One region of the Thermobifida alba genome, then DNA from elsewhere that is predicted to be linked to it. Evidence: riboswitches for the same ligand, from Rfam matches in the RefSeq annotation. Region 1 holds a riboswitch; the other holds the start of a gene.
What was found. Region 1 has a riboswitch for thiamine pyrophosphate ahead of thiD (bifunctional hydroxymethylpyrimidine kinase/phosphomethylpyrimidine kinase). Riboswitches for the same ligand answer to the same signal wherever they lie in the genome.
Positions count from the first base shown of each region.

Region 2: another riboswitch for thiamine pyrophosphate. It lies ahead of FOF52_RS20975 (ECF transporter S component); the one in region 1 lies ahead of thiD (bifunctional hydroxymethylpyrimidine kinase/phosphomethylpyrimidine kinase).

Region 1 covers NZ_CP051627.1:2,574,099-2,581,207, reverse strand. Annotated here, with positions in the region: gene FOF52_RS11420 (pyridoxal phosphate-dependent aminotransferase) at 1-378, shown strand, start outside; gene FOF52_RS11415 (glycosyltransferase family 4 protein) at 458-1,690, opposite strand; gene FOF52_RS11410 (DUF6457 domain-containing protein) at 1,903-2,148, shown strand; gene FOF52_RS11405 (alanine/glycine:cation symporter family protein) at 2,339-3,820, shown strand; gene thiD (bifunctional hydroxymethylpyrimidine kinase/phosphomethylpyrimidine kinase) at 3,909-4,733, opposite strand; TPP riboswitch at 4,724-4,821, opposite strand; gene FOF52_RS11395 (DUF368 domain-containing protein) at 4,895-5,863, opposite strand; gene FOF52_RS11390 (acyl-CoA synthetase) at 6,141-7,109, opposite strand, start outside.
Region 2 covers NZ_CP051627.1:4,680,642-4,687,750, reverse strand. Annotated here, with positions in the region: gene FOF52_RS20980 (ABC transporter ATP-binding protein) at 1-645, opposite strand, end outside; gene FOF52_RS20975 (ECF transporter S component) at 650-1,255, opposite strand; TPP riboswitch at 1,358-1,463, opposite strand; gene glgP (alpha-glucan family phosphorylase) at 1,590-4,211, opposite strand; gene FOF52_RS20965 (alpha-1,4-glucan--maltose-1-phosphate maltosyltransferase) at 4,780-6,747, shown strand; gene treS (maltose alpha-D-glucosyltransferase) at 6,824-7,109, shown strand, end outside.

The sequences.
Region 1 (7,109 bases):
CGGTTCCGTGCCGCGGGGGCGACGGTCGTCGCCCCCCAGGCCGCCTTCTACCTGTACCCGGACTTCGGCGCCTGGCGGGAGCGGCTGGCCGCCGAGCACGGGGTGACCAGCGGGCCCGACCTCACCCGGATGCTGCTGGACCGCTACGGGATGGGGGTGCTGCCCGCGGTGGAGTTCGGGGAGAGCGCGGACGCGCTGCGGATGCGGGTGGCCACCAGCCTGCTGTACGGGGAGACCGAGGCGCAGCGCGCGAGCGCGCTGGCGGCCGAGGACCCGGTCGCGCTGCCGTGGATCCGCGCCCACCTGGACCGGCTCAGCGAGGTGCTCGACGACGTGGGCAGCGAGCAGCCCACCGCCCTGCACGCTATGGCGGGCTGAAACCGGGTAGGGAGAGGAGTGTGGCGCGGGGAGGGCCGACCAGAGCGGAAGGGGACGAGCCCGCCCCGCGCCATCTGGCTCAGCGTAACGCCACCCCGTCCCCGCCGCGGCCGCGGCGGGGCGGTTCGGCCGCGGCGAGGGGCCGGGCCGCCCGCGCGGAGGGGGCGCCGGCGAGGCTGGCGCTGGACACGGTGACCTCGCGGTAGTGCTGGATGAGCAGGTCGTTGACGGCCTGCCAGGAGCGTTCCCGCACACTGGGGCGGGCCGCGGCGGCCAGCCGCGCCCGCAGTTCCGGGTTGTGCACGAGCCGTCCGGCGGCCACGCGCAGCTCCCGCACCGAGTCGGGGGCGTACAGCAGGCCGTTCTCGCCGTCGCGGACCAGGTCGAGCGGCCCCCCGGCGGCCGGGGCCGCCACGGGTACGCCCGAGGACAGCGCCTCCTGCACCGCCTGGCAGAAGGTCTCGTCGGCACCGGTGTGCACGAACACGTCCAGGCTGGCGTAGATCCGGGACAGGCGCTCCCCGGTGAGCTGGCCGGTGAACACCGCGTCGGGCAGCAGGCGCCGCAGTCGGGCCCGGTCGGGGCCGTCGCCGACCACCACCAGCCGCACCCCCCGCAGTTTCTGCACGTGGGCGAGCAGGTCGACGCGTTTGTCGCGGGCGAGCCGCCCCACGTAGCCGACGATGACCCGGCCGTCGGGGGCGAGGCGCCGCCGCAGTTCCTCGTCGCGGTGCGCGGGGTTGAAGCGGTCGCCGTCCACACCGCGCGGCCACCGGCTCAGCCGGGGGAACCCCTGGTCGGAGAGCATCCGCAGGGTCGGGGTGGAGGGGACCAGGGTGCGGTCCACGGCGGAGTGGAGGCGGCGCAGGTGGGGCCAGAGGACGCGGGAGGCGGGGATGCCGTAGCGCCGGGCGAACCCGACCAGGTCGGTCTGGAAGACCGCGACGGTCGGCAGCGCCCACCGGCGGGCCGCCTCGACAGCGGCGTGCCCCAGCAGTACGGGCGAGGCCAGGTGCACCACGTCGGGGGCGAAGGCGCGCAGCGCCGCCGTCATCAGCCGCCGCGCGGGCAGTCCGGCGGAGAAGGAGCGGTAGCCGGGCAGCGACACGGCGGGCAGGCGGACCACGGGGAATCCCGCGTAGCGAGCGGGGCCGCGGCCGGGGGCGATGACCACGGCCTGGTGTCCGGTGGCGGCGAGGTGTTCGGCGACCCGGCAGACCGAGTTGGTGACGCCGTTGACCTGGGGGAGGAACGATTCGGTGACGATGGCCACCCGGAGCGGCTCGGCACCGGTCGGGGGAGCGGAGGGCATCGGCTTCTCCTCGACGGGGAGGGGCGGCGGCCTACTCCTTCGACGCTAGGCGGCGCGGGTGAACCGGGTGCGCGCACCGGGTGAACGCCCGGTGGAGGCGGGGGACCCCGCCGTCCCGTCCCGCCGGTTCCGCGCCCCCCGCGGCCGGGGGCGCGGTAGCGTGCGACCGGCGGTGCGCGCGGGGTGCGCCGCGAGGAGCGAAGGAGGAGCGGGTGACACTCGTCGAGTGGGCGCGGCTGGTCGGCGCCGAACTCGGACTGCCGGAGGAACTCGACCGCGGGGACGTGGACCTCATCCTGGACCTGGCGCGGGACGCGGCGCACTCGGTGGCCCGCCCGGCCGCTCCGCTCACCGCCTACCTGCTGGGGATCGCGGTGGGCCGGGGCGCCGACCCGCAGGAGGCGGCGCGTGCGCTGAGTCGGCTGGCTCAAACCTTTTCGGAGGGAACAAAGGAATAAAGAATTCGTCATCGCCTCATGACACAATGGCGGAAAACGGGACGATGGGTGACCGAAGCGATACAGTGACGCAAAGTCAAATGGTCGCTCAAGATCCCACGTTCTCCGCGATTGATCAGCACGTGCGGCCATCTTGGGTGATAGGGGTGTTGCGGGAAAAACGGTGACCCTTTAGGGGCGGGTGAGAACGATGGAAGAAGAAGAGAAGTCGATTCTCTTCGTGGTGAACGACGTCATCTGGGGACCGTACGTCCTGATCCCGCTCCTGCTGGGGACGGGCATCTTCCTGACCATCCGGCTCGGCGGCCTGCAGTTCCGGGTGCTGGGGCACGCGCTGTGGCTGGCCCTGGTCCGCCGCAAGGAGCAGCGCGGCGAGGGCGACATCTCCCACTACCAGGCGCTCAGCACCGCGCTGGCCGCCACGGTCGGCGTCGGCAACATCACCGGCGCGGCGCTGGCGATCGGCCTGGGCGGCCCCGGCGCACTGTTCTGGATGTGGGTGACCGGCCTGCTGGGCATGGCCACCAAGTACAGCGAGGCGCTGCTGGGCGTGAAGTACCGCCGCAGGGACGCCCGGGGCGAGCAGAGCGGCGGCCCGATGTTCTACCTGCGCCACGGGGTCGGCGGCGGGTTCGGCCTGGTGCTGGGCTTCCTGTTCGCCCTGTTCGGCGCGGTGGCGGCGTTCGGTATCGGCAACATGACGCAGGCCAACACCGTGTCGGCGCAGCTGGAGAGCGTCTGGTCGGTGCCCACCTGGGCCACCGGGGCCGCGATGGTCGTCGTCGTGGGCGCGGTCGTGCTGGGCGGCATCAAGAGCATCGGCCGGTTCGCCGCCGGAGTGGTGCCGGTCATGATCGTCGCCTACGTGCTCATCGCGGTGACTGTGCTCGTCGTCCACGTCGCGGACCTTCCCGCGGCGCTGGCCCTGGTCTTCCGGGACGCCTTCACCGGCGAGGCGGCCGCGGGCGGCCTGCTCGGCTCGGCGCTGCTGTACGCGATCCAGCAGGGGGTGGCGCGCGGCATCTTCTCCAACGAGTCCGGTCTGGGCACCGGAGGCATCGCGGCGGCCGCCGCCAAGACCAACCAGCCGGTGCGCCAGGCGATGGTGTCGATGACGCAGACCTTCATCGACACCATCATCGTGGTGACCATGACCTGCATGGTCATCATCGTCACGGGGGCGTGGCGGCAGGCCGGGAGCGAGGACGGCTCGCTGATGACCTCGCTGGGCATGGCCGAAGGGCTGGGGCGGATCTCCCCGGCGCTGGAGCCGCTGGGCCAGTACACCGTGGCGATCGCGGTGGTGTTCTTCGCCTTCACCACGCTGGTGGGCTGGTGCTACTACGGCGAGCGCTGCATGGACTACCTGGTCGGGCGGGCCGCGGTGGTGCCGTTCCGCATCGTGTTCACCCTGGTGGTGTTCGTCGGCGCGACCACCGAGCTGAGCACGGTCTGGAAGTTCAGCGACATCGCCAACGGCCTGATGGCGCTGCCCAACCTGCTGGGCCTGCTGCTGCTGTCGCCGATCGTGGTGGCGGAGACCAAGCGGTACTTCGCCAACCCGAACTGGCGGGACCCCGACCTGGTGGACGTGTCGGGTCCCGGCGTGCCGGGGCCCCGCAGGGCGGACCCGGACGTGTCGGAGCCTCCCGAGGTCAGCCCCCGGGGATGAGCCGGTCGGCCCGGGGAGGGGATGCCCTTCCCGGGCCGCGGCTCTCGCGGGTCCGGTGCGGGACGCGCCGACGGAGGCGCGGCCCCGCTCAGCGGGACCGCGGAGCCTGCCTCCCCCACCAGGCGTGGAAGTGGTGCACGGGGCCCTTGCCCTTGCCGATCTCCAGTTCGTCGGCGTGGCGCAGCGCCTCGGTGAGGTAGTCCTTGGCCTCGCGCACCGCCTGCGACCAGGTGGGGCGCTGCGGGCGCAGGGCGGCGATCGCGGAGGAGAGGGTGCAGCCGGTGCCGTGCGTGTTGGTGGTGTCCACCCGTTCGGCGGTGAGCGTCTCGGCTTCGCCGTCGGCCGACAGCAGCAGGTCGGTGCTGGTCGGCCCGGACAGGTGGCCGCCCTTGAGCAGCACCCGGCGCGGGCCGAGCGCCAGCAGCCGTTCGGCCTGGCCGCGCATGTCCGCAGGGTCGGTGGCCTCGGCCTCGCCCAGCAGGTCGGCGGCCTCCGGCAGGTTGGGGGTGATCAGGTCGGCGCGCGGCAGCAGTTCGGTGCGCAGCGCCTCCACCGCCTCGGCGGCCAGCAGGCGGTCGCCGCTCTTGGCGACCATCACCGGGTCGAGGACCACGTTGGGCAGCTGGTAGGCGTCGATGGCGGCGGCCACTACCTCGATGACCTCGGTGTTGGAGAGCATGCCGATCTTGACGGCGTCCACCCGCACGTCGGTCAGCAGGGTGTCCAGCTGGCTGCGTACGAACGCCGCCGGGACGTCGTGCACCTCGCTGACCCCGGTGGTGGTCTGCGCGACCAGCGCGGTCACCACGGTCGTGCCGTAGCCGCCGAGTGCAGAGAAGGCCTTCAGATCGGCCTGGATGCCCGCCCCGCCGCTGGGATCGGTGCCCGCGATGGACAGGATGGTGGGAATCATGGGGACGTCCCTCCGCTAGTACGACCTAGATCAGGTTCGGCGGGTGTCATCTCAGCCGGCGAGGGGGCCGGCACCCCGCGTCCACTGCGAAGGCTAGCAACACGGCGCCGCCCCCCTGCCCGGAGCGGGCAGGGGGGGCGGCGCGGCGGTGCGGGGACGGGTCAGCCGACGACCTCGTCGTTCTCCTGGGGTCGGCGGGCGGGAGCGGCGGGGGCGGGGGCCTCCTGGGCCGCCGCGCGGGCCTTCAGCCGGTGCTCGACCAGCATGATGCCGATGACGGCGGCCGCACCGACCACGGCCAGCACCACGCACAGCACGAGGTTGCCCTGGTCGGGGGCGAGCAGGGTGCGGTCCTCGTCCTGCCAGGGCCACAGGGAGCGCAGCGATCCGGCCATCAGCCCGGTCATCACCACCAGGGTGAGGTGGTGGAAGCGGTCCAGCAGCCACTGGAGCAGTTTGACGAACAGGGCCAGGCCGATGGTCGCGCCCAGGGCGAAGGTGGCGATGTAGCCGAGGTCGCGGTCGTTGAGCGCGTTCATCGTCACGGTGTACAGGCCGAGGGTGAGCAGGATGAACGAGCCGGACATGCCGGGCAGCACCAGCGCGCAGATCGCGACGGAGGCCGCGACCATGACGACGAGGGGAGTGGGTTCCACCTGGGTGGGCGGCAGGCCGGTGAGCAGGAACGAGGCCACGGCCATCACGAGGGCGAGCAGGTAGTCGCCGATCCGCCAGCGCCGCCCCGAGCCGCTGTAGGGCACCCACAGGGAGGCCAGCACCAGGCCGAAGAACAGGGCGTAGGACTCGGACGGGTGGTCCTCGACCAGCGGGGCGATGACGCGGGCGGCGATCAGCACGGCCAGCACCATGCCCGCCAGCACGACCAGGACGACTCCCCAGTCGGCGCGGCCGAACTCCTCGCGGGCGCGGGCGGTCCCCCTGCCCCGGACGAGGTCGGTGGCGAGCAGCCTGACGCCGCTGACCACGTGGCCGGCGGAGTTGATGAGGGTCTCGTAGACGCCGGTGATCAGCGCGATGGTGCCGCCGCTGATGCCGGGGACGACTTCGGCGGTTCCGATGAGGGCGCCGCGCACGCCGTTGAGCAGATGGGTGCCGATTGACTTCGCCATGTCCTACTTCTCGTCGTGGAAAAGGGAAGGCGGTCCCGTCCCGTCGTGGTCGGAACGGGGCGGGAGGCCGATGCCCGGAGGAAAACGCGTGGGAGCTGCCCGGGCGGTGTGCTCGCGCAGCGGACCGGAGCGGCCGGGCAGACAGGCACCCAGTGTAAGGGGAGCGGATTCGGCGCGGCGACAGGACGGTGAGGCGCGTTCGCCGGGCCCCGGCCGCCGCACGCGGTCCGGCCCCGCGCGCCGGGCGGAGGCGGCGGGCGGGGCCGGACGGGGACGGTCAGCGGCTGAGTGCGGGGGCCGGTTCGCGGGCCACGCGGGAGGCCCAGCGGTAGTCCTGCTTGCCCACGGCGGTCCGCTTGACCTCGTCCACGACGCGGATGGTGCGCGGCACCTTGAAGCCGGCCAGCCGCTGCCGGCAGTGGTCGCGCAGTTCCTTGTCGCTGGGCCGCCGCGGGCCGGTCAGGGCGATCACGGCGCTGACCCGCTGGCCGAGCCGTTCGTCGGGGGCGGCGACCACGATGGCGTCGGCGACGGCCGGGTGCGCCTTGAGGACCGCCTCGACCTCCTCGGGGTAGACCTTCTCCCCGCCGGTGTTGATCACCGTGGAGCCGCGGCCCAGCAGTTCGATGGTGCCGTCCGCCGCGATGGTCCCGTAGTCCCCGGACAGCGCCCAGCGGCGGCCGTCGGCGTCCACGGGGAAGGTCCGCGCGGTCTTCTCCGGGTCGTTGTAGTAGCCCAGCGGGATGCGTCCGGTGCGGGCGATCCGGCCGATCTGGTCGGAGCCGGGCGGCAGCGGCCGCAGCCGGTCGTCGAGCACGGCCACGCTGGGGCTCATGGCGAAGCGCCGCGTCTTCCCGCTGAGGCGGGCGGCGGCCGATCCGCACACGCCGGTCTCGCTGCCGCCGTAGTTGTCGTTGATGGTGATGGTCGGCTTCCAGGCGCGCCACAGTTGGCGCGCGGTGGGGGTGAGGGGGGTGCCGCCGGAGCTGACGGTGGTCAGGCTCCGACATCGGCCGGGGCTGCGCAGCAGCTCCTGGGCGAGGGGGCGGGCCATGGCGTCGCCGACGCACTGCACGATGTGCACGCCCTCGCGGTCGGCGAGGTCCACGATGCGGGTGGGGGAGAAGACCCGGTCGGTGCTGAGCACCACGGTGCTGCCCCGGAACAGCATGCTCAGCGCGTTCCACTGGCCCGCGGCGTGCATCACCGGGCCCAGCACGAGCATGCGCAGCGGGGTGGCACGCGC
Region 2 (7,109 bases), 2.1 Mb from region 1:
GTCCACCACGTCGGCGACGCGGTGTTCGACGAGCACCAGGGTGGCCCCGGTGTCGGCGAGCAGGCGGGCGAGGACGCCGCGGACCAGCCGCGCGCCCGCCGGGTCGAGGTTGGCGGTGGGTTCGTCCAGCAGCAGCAGGCGGGGGCGCATGGCGAGCACCCCGGCGATGACCAGGCGCTGCTTCTCCCCTCCGGACAGCGCCGCCGTGGGGTGGTTCCGCCCGTGGGGGAAGCCGACGCGGGCGAGCGCCTCGTCCACCCGGGCCCAGATCCGCTCGCGGGGCACGCCGAGGTTCTCCAGCCCGAAGGCGACGTCGTCCCCGGCGCGGGCCATCACCAGTTGGCTCTCCGGGTCCTGCGCGACCAGGCCGACCGCGCCGCGCCGCCGGTTCGCCGGTTGCCCGTCGACCAGCAGCCGCCCCTCCTCCTCCCCGGTGAGGGCGCCGTCGGGTCCGGTGAGTCCGGCGAGCGCGTGCAGCAGGGTGCTCTTGCCCGCTCCGGAGGAGCCCAGCAGCAGCACGCGTTCGCCCGGCTCGATCACCAGGTCGACGCCGCGCAGCGCGTACTCGGCGCGTCCGGCGTGCCGCCATCCCCAGCCGGACAGTTCGACGCGCGCGCCGGCGCCGTCGTGGTTCGCGGTGCGCATCGGACTACCCCCGCGCCGAGGGGAAGGGGGCCAGCGCCCCGGCCGCGGCCAGGCGCGTGGTGAGCAGCCGCGACCCCGCCCCCGCGATGACTCCCGCGCTGATCAGCACGATCACCCCGTAGGTGACCTGGTGGGACAGCGGCCAGGTGATGTGGGAGGTGAGGTTGTCCCGGATGGCGGGGGAGATGCCCCCGGCGACTCCCGCCAGCACGGCCACGCCCATGCCCCAGTGGCGGTAGCGGAAGGCGAGGAAGGTCAGCTCGCTCAGCAGTCCCTGCAGGGCTCCGGAGACGAGGACGGACACTCCCCAGCCGGTGCCCAGCAGCATCTCCAGGGAGGCGGCCGCGAGCGAGGTCAGCAGGGCGGCGCCGGGTTTGCGGATGACGAGTCCGCCGAGGACTCCGGGGACCAGCCACATGCCGTAGAGGACGGCCTGGGCCGGAGGGAAGAAGGCGAACAGTCCGGTGGTGGCGCTCCACAGGGCGCTCCACAGCCAGAAGACGAGGCCGACGGCGACACCGATGACGGCGGACACCACGATGTCCACGGTGCGCCAGTGCAGCGGGGTGGTGCGGTCGTGCCCGGGCCGGGGGGCGGCGGGGCTGGTCATGGTCGTGATCCCTTCGCGTATCACGGAGGGCTCTGCGGCCAAGAGCGCACACCGGTGAGCCGGCGCCCGCCGGAGGAACCGGCGCGCGGGCGCACGCCACCGGCGGCGGTTCCCACGACTTCCTTCGCTGGCATTACCCAGATCAGGTGTGTAAGGGTCTGCGGCTGTGCCGCACTCTCAGCGCTGAGGCGCTCCCCTGTCGTTCGTTGTGCTCCCCCATTATGGCCACGGGGGAGCAACCGGGACCAGTGGCCTCCGCCGTACCGGGGCCGGCCACGTGCCCGGGCGGGCCGCGTCCCGGCTGCCGCCCCGGACACGGCCGCGGTCCTCCCCGTCAGCGCAGCACCAGTCCGCCGATTCCCGTGGCGGGCTCGGGCACCACGGCCAGCCCCGTCTCGGCCGGGTGGGTCAGCAGCGGGTGCCGGGGGCGCACCCGGACCGTGTAGCCGCAGGCGCCCGCACGGTCCAGCGGGACCGTCCCGGTGAAGCGGACCAGCGGCCGCGCGACGTCCTGGGTCTCCAGCGGCGCCAGTTCGGTGTAGGAGGGGTCCACCAGTTCGTCGGACTCGTCGACGCGGCCCAACGCCACCTCCACGCACAGGTCGTCGGGGTCGACGTCCCCCAGCACCAGGGTGGCGCGCACCACCAGTTCCCCGCCCAGCTGCGGCGGCTCCCCCTTGCCGGACACCTCGACGTGCTCGATGCGCACCCCCGGCCAGGCCCGGCGCACCTTCCGCTTCCAGGCGGCCAGTTCCCGGGCGCCGCGCTGCCCGTCGGCGGCGAGCCGCCGCGCGGAGAGCGCCGCGGGCTGGTAGAGCCGTTCCACGTACTCGCGGACCATGCGGGTGGCCAGCACCTTGGGTCCCAGCGAGACCAGGGTGTGCTTGACCATCTCCAGCCACCGCCTGGGCAGCCCCGCCTCGTCGCGGTCGTAGAACAGCGGCGCGACCTGCTCCTCGAACAGGTCGTACAGCGCCGCGGCCTCGATGTCGTCGCGCCGTTCGGGGTCGCCCACCCCGTCGGCGGTGGGGATCGCCCAGCCGTTGGAGCCGTCGAACCACTCGTCCCACCAGCCGTCGCGGACCGACAGGTTGAGGCCGCCGTTGAGCGCGGACTTCATCCCGGAGGTGCCGCACGCCTCCAGCGGACGCAGCGGGTTGTTCAGCCACACGTCGCAGCCGCGCACCAGCGCCCCGGCCAGCGCCATGTCGTAGTCGGGCAGGAAGACGATCCGGTCCCGCACCCGGGGGTCGTCGCTGAAGCGCACGATCTCCTGGATGAGCCGCTTGCCGCCCTCGTCGGCGGGGTGCGCCTTGCCGGCGATGACGATCTGGACGGGGCGTTCCGGGTGGCGCAGCAGCGCGGTGAGCCGCTCGGGGTCGCGCAGCATCAGGGTGAGCCGCTTGTAGGAGGGCACCCGCCGGGCGAAGCCGACGGTGAGCACCTCCGGGTCGAGCGCCTCGTCGATCCAGGTGAGTTCCGCCTCGGTGGCCCCGCGCTGCCGCCAGGAGGCGCGCAGCCGCCGCCGGGCCTCGACGACCAGCCGCTCCCGCAGGGTGCGGCGCATCCGCCAGAGCTCCTCCCCGTCCTTCTCGACGATCCGCTCCCAGCCCTGCGGCGTCTCGAACTCCTCCGGGTCGGTGACCAGGGACCGGGCCGTCTCCAGGGCCTCCTCCGCCACCCAGGTGGCGGCGTGCACCCCGTTGGTGACCGAGGTGATGGGGACCTCGTCGACGTCGAACCCCGGCCACAGCCCGCCGAACATCTCCCGGCTGACCGCCCCGTGCAGCCTGCTGACCCCGTTGACCCGCTGGGCGAGCCGCATCCCCATCACGGCCATGTTGAACACGTCGGGGTCCCCGCCCGGGTAGGTCTCGGCGCCCAGTGCCATGACCCGTTCCACCGGCAGGCCGGGGAGTGCGACGGGGCCGCTGAAGTGGCGTTCCACCAGTTCCCGGGGGAAGCGGTCGATGCCGGCGGGCACGGGGGTGTGGGTGGTGAACACGGTGCCCGCCCGGGTGGCTTCCAGCGCCTCGTCGAAGTCCAGGCCGGCGGTCTCGATGTACTCGCGCAGCCGCTCCAGGCCCAGGAACCCGGCGTGCCCCTCGTTCATGTGGAAGACCTCGGGTTCGGGGTGCCCGGTGCGGGCGCAGTAGGTGCGGACCGCGCGCAGCCCGCCGATGCCCAGCAGCAGTTCCTGGCGCAGCCGCTGCTCGTTTCCGCCGCCGTAGAGGCGGTCGGTGACGCCGCGCAGCTCCGGTTCGTTGTCCTCCTGGTAGGTGTCCAGCAGCAGCAGCGGCACCCGGCCCACGCGCACCACCCACACGTGCGCGGTCAGCAGGTGGTCGTCGGGCAGGGCGACGGTGACCCCGACCGGGTTGCCGTCGTCCTCCAGGCGGGTCATGGGCAGGCCGCGCGGGTCGATCTCGGGGTAGCGCTCCAGCTGCCACCCCTCGGGCGACAGCGACTGGGAGAAGTAGCCGTGCCGGTACAGCAGTCCCACGCCGATCACCGGGACGCCCAGGTCGCTGGCGCTCTTGAGGTGGTCCCCGGCGAGGATGCCCAGTCCCCCGGAGTACTGCGGCAGCGCGGCGTCGAGTCCGTACTCGGCGGAGAAGTAGGCGACCGCCGCCGGCGGCGTGGCCTGGGCGCCGTCGGCGAACCGCTGGTACCACAGCGGGGCGTCGAGGTAGCGGTCCAGGTCGGCGGCGGCCTCGTCGAGACGGGTTCGGAACTCCGCGTCGCCGGAGAGCTCCCGGAGGCGTTCCGGGGGGACCTCGCCGAGCAGCCGGACCGGGTCGTGGCCCACGGACTCCCAGAGTCCGGGGTCGACCGCGGCGAACACGGCACGCGTGGGGGCGTGCCACGCCCAGCGCAGGTTGGCGGCGAGCCTGCCCAGGGCAGCCAGCTCGTCGGGCAGAACGGTGCGGACGGTGAACCTACGAATGGCCTTCACGAAACGGGAGGCTAACCAACAGACCGACCGCATGCGAGCCTTCCACGCCGCCGCACCGCAGATGTCGGCAAATCACGCCTCCCGCCTGGAAATCGCCACACCGGAGATCCTTCGGGAAAAAGATTTACCGCCGCTTTGAATGATCGTGGCAGAAGCGTGAAGAACAGCCGGAGGCAGCGTCGGAACACCTCTTATGTGACATGAAGAATTCCTCTGTGTTTCGAGCTGTTTACCCGTAGATCACGTTGATCACGCAGATGGGAGGGGAGGGGTTGGGGGTCCCGCTTCTCCTGCTCCCTTCCGCCCTTTTTGCTTCCCTACCCTTCGGGTGTGCTACTTGCCCACCGGGCGGATATGTGACTAGCCTCACAAAAATAAATCCGTTCGGACTGTCGGAGAGTGGAGAATTCAGCCCGACTATAGACACAGGAGCGACTCACCCACACTCAGCCCCAAAGCACCTCTTGAAGGTTTCTTGGGCGATTTTTGACAGCTAGGCCCGCCCTCTGCCGCACAACCGCCACAACCCGCCAAACCACCCGGACCTCAACATCTCGATGGTGCACCCGTGATCGGACGATTTCCCATTCTCGACGTCTCGCCCGTGGTCGAGGCCGGGACGGCCAAGGCCGTCGTCGGCGAGACCTTTCCCGTGCGTGCGACCGTGTTCCGCGAAGGCCACGAGGCACTCGGTGCGGGCGTGGTCCTCTACACCCCCGAGGGGCAGCGCCGGCCCCTCGTCCCGCTCCGCGAGGTCGCCCCGGGCACCGACCGCTACGAAGCCGAGGTCACCGTCACCTCGGAGGGGCGCTGGCACTTCGTCATCGAGGCGTGGGGCGACCCGTACGCGACGTGGCGCCACGACGCCGAGATCAAGATCCCGCTCGGCCAGGACGTCGACCTGATGCTGGAGGAGGGCGCCCGCCTGCTCGACCGCATCGCCCGCCGCGTCCCGCGCCGTCCCGCGATCGCCGAGATCGCCGCCGCCCTGCGGGACGAGTCCCGCCCCGCCCACGAACGGCTGGAACTCGCCGTGTCCGACCTCGTCCTCAGCGAACTGGCCGAGCGCCCGCTGCGGGAACTGGTCACCCGGTCCAAGCGCTTCCCCGTGGTGGTCAGCCGCCGGCGCGCGCTGTTCGGCTCCTGGTACGAGTTCTTCCCGCGCTCCGAGGGCGCGGTGCTCGACACCGAGGACGGCGAACCCCGCTCTGGCACGTTCGCCACCGCGGCCAGGCGCCTGCCCGCCATCGCCGACATGGGGTTCGACATCGTCTACCTGCCGCCCATCCACCCGGTGGGCCACTCCTTCCGCAAGGGGCGCAACAACTCGCCCCTGGCCCAGCCGGGCGACCCCGGGTCGGTGTGGGCGATCGGCTCCTACGAGGGCGGCCACGACGCCGTCCACCCGGACCTGGGCACCATCGAGGACTTCGACGCCTTCGTGGCCCGCGCCCGCGAACTCGGGCTGGAGGTCGCCCTGGACCTGGCCCTCCAGGCCTCCCCCGACCACCCGTGGGTCAAGGAGCACCCCGAGTGGTTCACGGTCCGCGCCGACGGCTCGATCGCCTACGCGGAGAACCCGCCCAAGAAGTACCAGGACATCTACCCGCTCAACTTCGACAAGGACCCCGAGGGGATCTTCGCCGAGGTGCGCCGGATCGTGCGGTACTGGATGTCGCACGGTGTGCGCGTCTTCCGCGTGGACAACCCGCACACCAAGCCGGTGTCGTTCTGGGAGCGCCTGCTGGCCGACATCGCCGCGACCGATCCCGACGTCATCTTCCTCGCCGAGGCGTTCACCCGGCCGGCGATGATGCACACCCTGGCCAGGATCGGGTTCCACCAGTCCTACACCTACTTCACCTGGCGCAACACCAAGCAGGAACTGGAGGAGTACCTCACCGAGCTCACCGGTGAGGCGGCCGCCTACATGCGCCCCAACTTCTTCGTCAACACCCCTGACATCCTGCACGCCTACCTGCAGCACGGCGGGCGCCCGGCGTTCGAGGTCCGGGCGATCCTCGCCGCCACGCTCTCCCCGACCTGGGGCATGTACTCCGGCTACGAACTGTGCGAGAACCGCGCGCTGAAGCCGGGCAGCGAAGAGTACCTCGACTCGGAGAAGTACCAGTACCGGCCGCGCGACTGGGACGCGGCCGAGGAGGCCGGGATCACCATCACCCCGCTGATCCGCAAGCTGAACTACCTGCGGCGCAGCCACCCGGCCCTGCAAGAACTGCGCAACCTGCGGTTCCACCACGCCGACCAGCCCGAGATCATCTGCTACTCGAAGCGGTTGGCCTCCGCCGACCAGGGGCGTGACGACACCGTCCTGGTCGTCGCCAATCTCGACCCGCACCACACGCGCGAAGCGACCGTCTGGCTCGACATGCCGGCGCTCGGCTTCGCCCCCGGCGACCACATCACGGTCACCGACCAGTTGTCGGGAGATTCGTATCACTGGGTAGAGGCCAACTACGTCCGCCTCGACCCGCACGTTCAGACCGCTCACGTATTCACAGTCACCTCTGCCTAGGGCCCCGAACCGAATCACGCCCGCATCCGGGGTCCTGTGGGAACGCAGTGGACAGCCAACACAGGTGGAGAAGTCGATGACCACACCCGAGCCGGTTCCCGGCACCAGCCGCACACCCCTCGTGTCCGTCCCGGACACGTTCACCCATGAGAAGCCGCGCGATCCCTACTGGTACAAGCACGCGGTGTTCTACGAGGTCCTGGTCCGCGGCTTCTACGACTCCAACGGAGACGGCACCGGCGACCTGCGCGGGCTCATCGAGAAGCTGGACTACCTCCAGTGGCTGGGCATCGACTGCCTGTGGCTGCTGCCGATCTACGAGTCCCCGCTGCGCGACGGCGGCTACGACATCTCCGACTACA